Regions from separate parts of the Herminiimonas sp. GW821-FHT09C12 genome, predicted to be linked through region 1. Evidence: predicted binding sites of a transcription regulator. Region 1 holds the regulator's gene; each other region holds the start of a gene.
What was found. The regulator sigma-54, encoded in region 1, starts transcription at its own class of promoters, with help from an activator protein. The targets are predictions, from matches to a motif close to TGGCANGNAANCTGCTTT.
Positions count from the first base shown of each region.

Region 2: the regulator sigma-54 is predicted to act here: its motif matches at 1,468-1,485, upstream of AC07N2_RS03030 (TorF family putative porin).
Region 3: the regulator sigma-54 is predicted to act here: its motif matches at 1,009-1,026, upstream of glnA (type I glutamate--ammonia ligase).

Region 1 is NZ_JBWKPC010000001.1:1,270,741-1,273,013, forward strand. It holds gene hpf (ribosome hibernation-promoting factor, HPF/YfiA family) at 1-55, opposite strand, end outside; gene AC07N2_RS06045 (RNA polymerase factor sigma-54) at 159-1,628, opposite strand; gene lptB (LPS export ABC transporter ATP-binding protein) at 1,650-2,273, opposite strand, start outside.
Region 2 is NZ_JBWKPC010000001.1:645,077-647,349, forward strand. It holds gene AC07N2_RS03020 (ammonium transporter) at 1-289, opposite strand, end outside; gene AC07N2_RS03025 (P-II family nitrogen regulator) at 306-644, opposite strand; gene AC07N2_RS03030 (TorF family putative porin) at 670-1,410, opposite strand; gene AC07N2_RS03035 (accessory factor UbiK family protein) at 1,643-1,882, shown strand; gene AC07N2_RS03040 (aminoacyl-tRNA synthetase) at 1,999-2,273, shown strand, end outside.
Region 3 is NZ_JBWKPC010000002.1:149,475-151,747, reverse strand. It holds gene glnA (type I glutamate--ammonia ligase) at 1-909, opposite strand, end outside; gene nhaA (Na+/H+ antiporter NhaA) at 1,359-2,273, shown strand, end outside.

The DNA.
Region 1 (2,273 bases):
ATTCGCGGATGGCGGGGGTTAATTCGAGGTGATGTCCACTGATTGTGAGATTCATACAGTGCTCCTATGGCAGATCACTGGAGGTTCGTGCGCGTCTTGTTATCTGACTACGCTGAACACAGCAACGTATAACAACAAAAAACTATTAAGGACGATATCTACAACGACTTGCGCAGATTGACCGGTGGAATCTTCAAGGCTTCACGATATTTTGCGACGGTCCGTCTTGCTACCACCATGCCTTGTTCTGCCAGCATGTCGGCAATCTTGCTATCAGAGAATGGAATTTTCGGGTCTTCGGCTCCTATCAATTGTTTGATCAGTGCCCGTATCGCAGTTGATGACGCTTCGCCACCAGCTTCTGTTGCGACATGGCTGCCGAAAAAATATTTCAATTCGAACATCCCGTGTGGGGTGAGCATGTACTTCTGGGTGGTTACACGTGAAATAGTACTCTCGTGTAAACCCAGTGTATCAGCTATTTCACGTAAAACAAGCGGTCGCATGGCAACTGCACCATGTGAAAAAAAGTTTTTTTGCCGCTCTACAATTGCCTGTGCGACACGAAGGATGGTGTCGAAGCGTTGGCGCATGTTTTTGATCAGCCATTTAGCCTCTTGCAGCTGGGAACCAAGCGACCCTTCGCCCTTGCTTTGCTTCAAAATGTTGGCATACATGCTATTAACGCGCAGGCGTGGCATGACGTCGTGATTGAGCATGACTTGCCAGCCATTGCGGGTGCGTTTGACGATGACGTCCGGCACAACATAATCCGATGTATCGGTGGCGAAGATGGAGCCTGGATGCGGATTGCATTGCTTGATGATGACTTGTGCTTCGCGCAGATCTTCGTCGTCACAATCGAGCGCCTTGCGTAGCTTGTTGAAGTCGCGTTGAGCAAATAGGGGGAGATGGTTTTCCACAATGGCGAGTGCCATGCGACGTGTCACCATCGCTACTTTCGGGAAACGCTTGATTTGCAATGCAAGACATTCAGAAGCATTGCGCGCACCGACGCCGGCTGGGTCGAAGCTTTGCAGCAGATTCAAGGCGATCTGCAATTCTTCCAGTTCGATTTCGAGTTCTTCCGGCAGACGAGCATGAATTTCTTCCAGCTCTTCTTCCAGGTAGCCGTTGTCGTTTAATGCATCGATGATGAGTTCGAGCAAGGCGCGGTCACGTCGTTCGCGCACGGTGACGCGCATCTGTTCCAGCAAGTGTTCGCGCAGTGTGGTCTCGTGCGCTTCCAGTTGCGGACGGGCATCGTCATCTTCCGGTGCCTTGGAGGTGCGTGCGACATCGTCAAAGCTCCATTCGCTTTCAGCACTGGAAGCTTCCGGCAAATCGGGTGCGTCGAATGTTGTTTCACTCTCTGGTGTTTGCGCGTTGGCTTCGACGCTGGCGCCTTCAGGTGTGGTTCCGTTTGCACCGATGGCACCATCAGCCAGCAAGCGTATCGCATGATCGAGAGGATCATCGGTACGTTCCAGCATCGGATTGTCAGCCAGGATTTGTTCCAGTTCCTGATGCAATTCAAGAGTCGACAACTGCAACAAGCGTATCGATTGTTGCAGTTGTGGCGTTAAGGCCAGATGTTGCGAGACTCGTAATTGCAGGGATTGCTTCATAGACTTTTTTCTCTTCCGCGCTTACATGCGGAAGTGTTCGCCCAGGTAGACGCGACGCACCGATTCGTTGGCAATGATGTCGTCAGGTCGTCCACTGGCCAATACTGCGCCCTGGTTGATGATGTAAGCGCGATCGCAGATACCCAGCGTTTCGCGCACATTGTGATCGGTGATAAGTACGCCGATGCCACGTTCCTTCAGGAAGCGCACGATGCGTTGAATTTCAATCACGGCAATTGGATCGACACCGGCAAACGGTTCATCAAGCAACACGAAGCGCGGATTGGTTGCGAGTGCGCGTGCGATTTCGACGCGACGACGCTCACCACCAGATAAGGAGAGTGCTTGATTTTCGCGCAGCTTTTCAATTTGCAGATCGGCCAGCAGTGTGTCGAGTCGTTCTTCAATTTGCGAGCTGTTTAATGCTTTGCCATTGACGCGCTGTAATTCAAGTACGGCGCGAATATTGTCTTCTACGCTCAACTTGCGGAACACCGATGCTTCCTGTGGCAGATAGGACAAGCCGAGCAGAGCGCGTTTATGAATAGGCAGGCGCGAGATGTCGACGCCATCCAGTTCAATACGGCCGGCATCCGATGGCACCAATCCGACGATCATGTAAAACGATGTGGTTTTGCCGGCGCC
Region 2 (2,273 bases), 630 kb from region 1:
ACAAGGCGAGACCAGGGATCGTCATCAAGATAACCAGCATCGTTGATGTCAACATCCAGGAAGTATCACCAGTGTTCAATACTGCTTCCGGCGCGGCCGGTGCAGCAGGTGCCGCTGCGGCTGGCGCTGCTGCAGGAGCTTCTACGACTGCTTTTTCTGTAACAACGACCACTGCTTCAGCAGCCGGCGCTGCTGCAGGTGCAGCATCTTCAGCAATCGCTGGTGCGGCAAATCCAACCGCCAGTAACAAAGCACCAGTTGCAAGGGCACTTGTGAACATTTTCTTCATACTCATCTCATTCCCCTTAAAGTGCTTCTTTACCGGTTTCGCCGGTGCGGATGCGGACGACTTGTTGCAAGTCATAGACGAAAATTTTGCCGTCGCCTATTTTGCCGGTTCTTGCCGCAGTTTCGATTGCTTCGATGGCACGATCAACGATCGCATCATCGACAGCAGCTTCGATTTTTGTCTTAGGCAGAAAGTCGACCACATACTCAGCACCACGATACAGCTCTGTATGGCCTTTTTGGCGACCGAAGCCTTTGACTTCAGTTACGGTAATGCCTTGCACACCGATCGCAGACAAGGCTTCGCGCACTTCATCCAGCTTGAAGGGCTTGATAATGGCGGTAATCAGTTTCATTGGAACCTCTTACGTTATTTTTAAATTAGAAAGCTTTGGAGATCGACAATACACCGGTTGTGCCAGCGGTCTTTTTCACTTTGCCGCTTGCATTAGCAAGTGGAAGGTCGCCATCAATATCAGTACCAACGACGGCTAAGCCAATGGTCGCAAAGCCGAAATCACGAGCGATGGAAACTTTGTAGTCTGTATAGTCCGACGCACTGTTATGACGTACTTTTTGGTGACCAACGTGGAAACCCAATGTGGTTTTATCAGCGACTTCAAATGCTGCATTCAATTCAACATAGCCCGAACCTTTTGTATCAGGAGCGCCGAAGAAATCGGAAACTGTGCTGCTATATTTCAAAGTGAACCATTTGTAGGTACCGGCAGCATACAGCTCTGTCGTATTGTATTTTTTACCAGAAGCAGTGCTTAACGCGCCTGGGTAGTAGTAGTACAGAACACCGACATCACCAGTCAAATCAGGCGCGATGTCAAATTTGTAGCCACCGTAGAAGTCCATCTCAATAGAGCCGCCGTTAATTGCTGTATCGTGGACGTTCGAGTTCCAGTTACCGACATAGAAACCGCTAGAATGAGCGTAGTCGAAACCACCTTGAGCAGCTGGTTGTTTAAAGGTTTGCGAAATGCCGCGGAAACGATAGTCGCTTACTACAGAAAAATTACCAGTGAACGAATGTTCTGGTGTAGCTTCTTGAGCGTGTGCCACGCCACCAGCGAATGCACCCATCACAGCAACCGCAATAATCAGTTTTTTCATGATCTTCCCTTTAAAGTTGAATGTAGAAACCAAACGTTGGTTATCTTCGATTCCTATTTAGCAGGACTCATGCCAGCCTTTTTTAGACTAGATGTATTATCATTTTTACCATTTACAGTTATCGGATCGTATATTTCTTGTTTGCATATGCCCCGATACGCACTTTTATAGCACGCACAAATCTCAATTGCACCTTTATGGTGCTAAATAACCACTTTATTTCGAGGATATGATGGAAAAGCCAAATTTCTTTACTGATATGCAAGACAAGATCAATCAGGCTCTGGAAAACTCACCAGCCAAGGACATTGAAAAAAATGTAAAGGCGATGATGAGCCAGGGATTTTCCAAACTGGATCTGGTAACGCGGGAAGAATTCGACGTGCAGGCGCAAGTATTGGCCAACACTCGTGCCAAGCTTGAAACACTGGAAGCCCAAGTCGCAGCTCTGGAAGCGCAGTTGAAGAAATAAAGGCGCACCCAGCCTGTATTTATATGCGTCACACACGATATGACTGACAGCGTGCTCAGTTCTATCGAGCGCGACGGCCGTATCGTTTCAGCACATGAGAATAAAAGGGGCTAGCCATGCGTATGAGCGACGAAGAATATTTCCGCAGTTGCGTCGCCAAGGAGCGGCACTTGGCGCAACTGCTGGGTCATCACAATGTAGAAGAGTTTTACGAGAGTGCAGGCTCGCTCTGGGAAAATACCAAGCTTTTGCCCAAATGGACCCGTGACTGGCAAGCCTGCGGACCATTGATAGCCGAATACGAACTGATCATCAGCTACGATCAAGGAACAACTGATCCAAACGGCAAAGCTGTCCACATTGGCACAACCGTCGTGCATTTTTCCGATCA
Region 3 (2,273 bases), on a different contig from region 1:
GCCGCCGATGTAGTACAGAGCGAAATCGGACAAGCCTGCATAGCCGTCGCCAGCGAACAAGTTTTTGCCGTCTTTCCAAACCGATTGATGCACGTGCATGCCCGAACCGTTGTCGCCAACGATAGGTTTAGGCATGAAAGTCGCTGTTTTGCCGTAGGTATGCGCCACGTTCCAAACAACGTATTTCAGGTTCTGGGTCCAGTCAGCGCGCTCAACCAGAGTCGAGAATTTGCTGCCAATTTCGTTTTGACCAGCGCCAGCCACTTCGTGGTGATGTACTTCAACTGGAATGCCGAGGGATTCCAGGATCAAGCACATTTCCGAACGCATGTCTTGGAAGCTGTCGACTGGTGGCACTGGGAAGTAGCCGCCTTTAACTGTAGGACGGTGACCTGTGTTGCCGCCTTCAAGCTTCTCGCCGGTGCTCCACGATGCTTCTTCCGAATCGATCTTGACGAAGCAGCCGTCCATGCCGATTTTCCAGCGGATGCTGTCGAAAATGAAGAATTCTGGTTCTGGACCGAAGTAAGCGGTGTCGCCCAAACCGGAGGATTTCAAATACGCTTCTGCGCGTTTAGCGATCGAACGTGGGTCACGATCGTAGCCTTTGCCGTCCGATGGTTCGATCACGTCGCACTGCATGAACAGTGTGGTTTCTTCGAAGAATGGGTCGATATTTGCGGTGTTCGGATCCGGCATCAACAACATGTCGGATGATTCGATACCTTTCCAGCCAGCGATAGAAGAACCGTCAAACGCATGACCGGATTCAAATTTGTCCATGTCGAAATGCGAAACTGGCACAGTGACGTGCTGTTCTTTACCGCGTGTGTCAGCAAAGCGAAAATCAACGAATTTAACTTCGTTGTCTTTCACCATCTTCAAGACCTCTGCTGCCGTCATTGCCATGCGAATCTCCTAAAATTTGAGCAAAGTAATACAGAATTAGTAAATGGGTTGTGAGACGTGCGTGTACTAACAGCATGTGTCCATAACTCGCCCGAAATGATAGCAGATTCCATGCCACCATCTTTCAAAAATTCGCTTAGCCGCACTGCAACGGAGCGCCATAGCCAATAGATGGCACACCACGATTTTTCTGTTTATATAATTACAAAATCATACGCACCAAATACGTGCGAATTAATCACATCGCACCAAATAAAAGCATTTTTATGAGGTAATCTCATTTACGATCCAAATTGGTGCAAATTTGCCATTTAACCGCTACTTACGGCCTTAGTTAAATTGCCTACAAGTAGTTGCTAGTGTAAAATTTTTGTTGGGTGTTTGCGCTGCATACCGCAGCGGACAGGCAACGCGTTGGTCGGGCCGCCACGCGGGGATACTGACGACTCATGAAGCCAAACCTAGAACAAGGCTCTACCCCACCGCGCGCGCAACTTCTTGCCGAACGCGCTTTTGCCACCCTGGAAAAATTCCTGCACATCGAAGCCTTCAGTGGCGTCGTGCTGCTGATCGCCGCCGCCGCCGCACTAATCTGGGCCAACTCTTCCTACGCCGATGGTTACCATCACTTCTGGCATACCTCGGTTTCATTCTCTATTGGTAGCTGGACCATCTCCGAAACGCTGCACTTCCTGATCAACGATGGCTTGATGACTGTGTTTTTTCTGGTCGTCGGCATGGAAATCCGTCGCGAGATCCATGAAGGTGCCTTGGCCAATATGCGTCTGGCTGCCCTGCCGTTATCTGCCGCCGTAGGTGGCGTCGTGGTACCGGCACTGATTTACTTCGGACTTAATCCAGGCGGTGAACAAGCAAATGGTTGGGCGGTACCGACAGCCACTGATATTGCATTTGCCGTCGGTGTACTGGCACTGTTGGGACGCTCGATTCCATCGAATGTACGCGTCTTCCTGCTGGCACTCGCGATCATCGACGACATTGTCGCGGTCCTGATCATCGCGGTCTTTTATTCCGGCGGACTGGATTACAGCGGATTCATCATTGCCACAGCCGGCATCATCATGGTGCTGGGTATGCAAAGAATAGGTATAGCCTCCGCTTACGCCTACGTGATACCTGGTGCAGTTCTCTGGTTCGGTTTTTTAAAAACCGGCGCGCATCCGACTCTGGCTGGCGTGGTACTCGGTCTGATGACGCCGGTCTTCGCCACTCGCTCACTGATACATCCGTTGGAGATAGCCAGCAAGGCAGTAAAGGATTTGTGGAGCAGCGTGGAAAACAGCAAACCGGATCCACATGATTTGGTACAACCTTTGAAGCAATTGCGACAAGCACAACGTGAT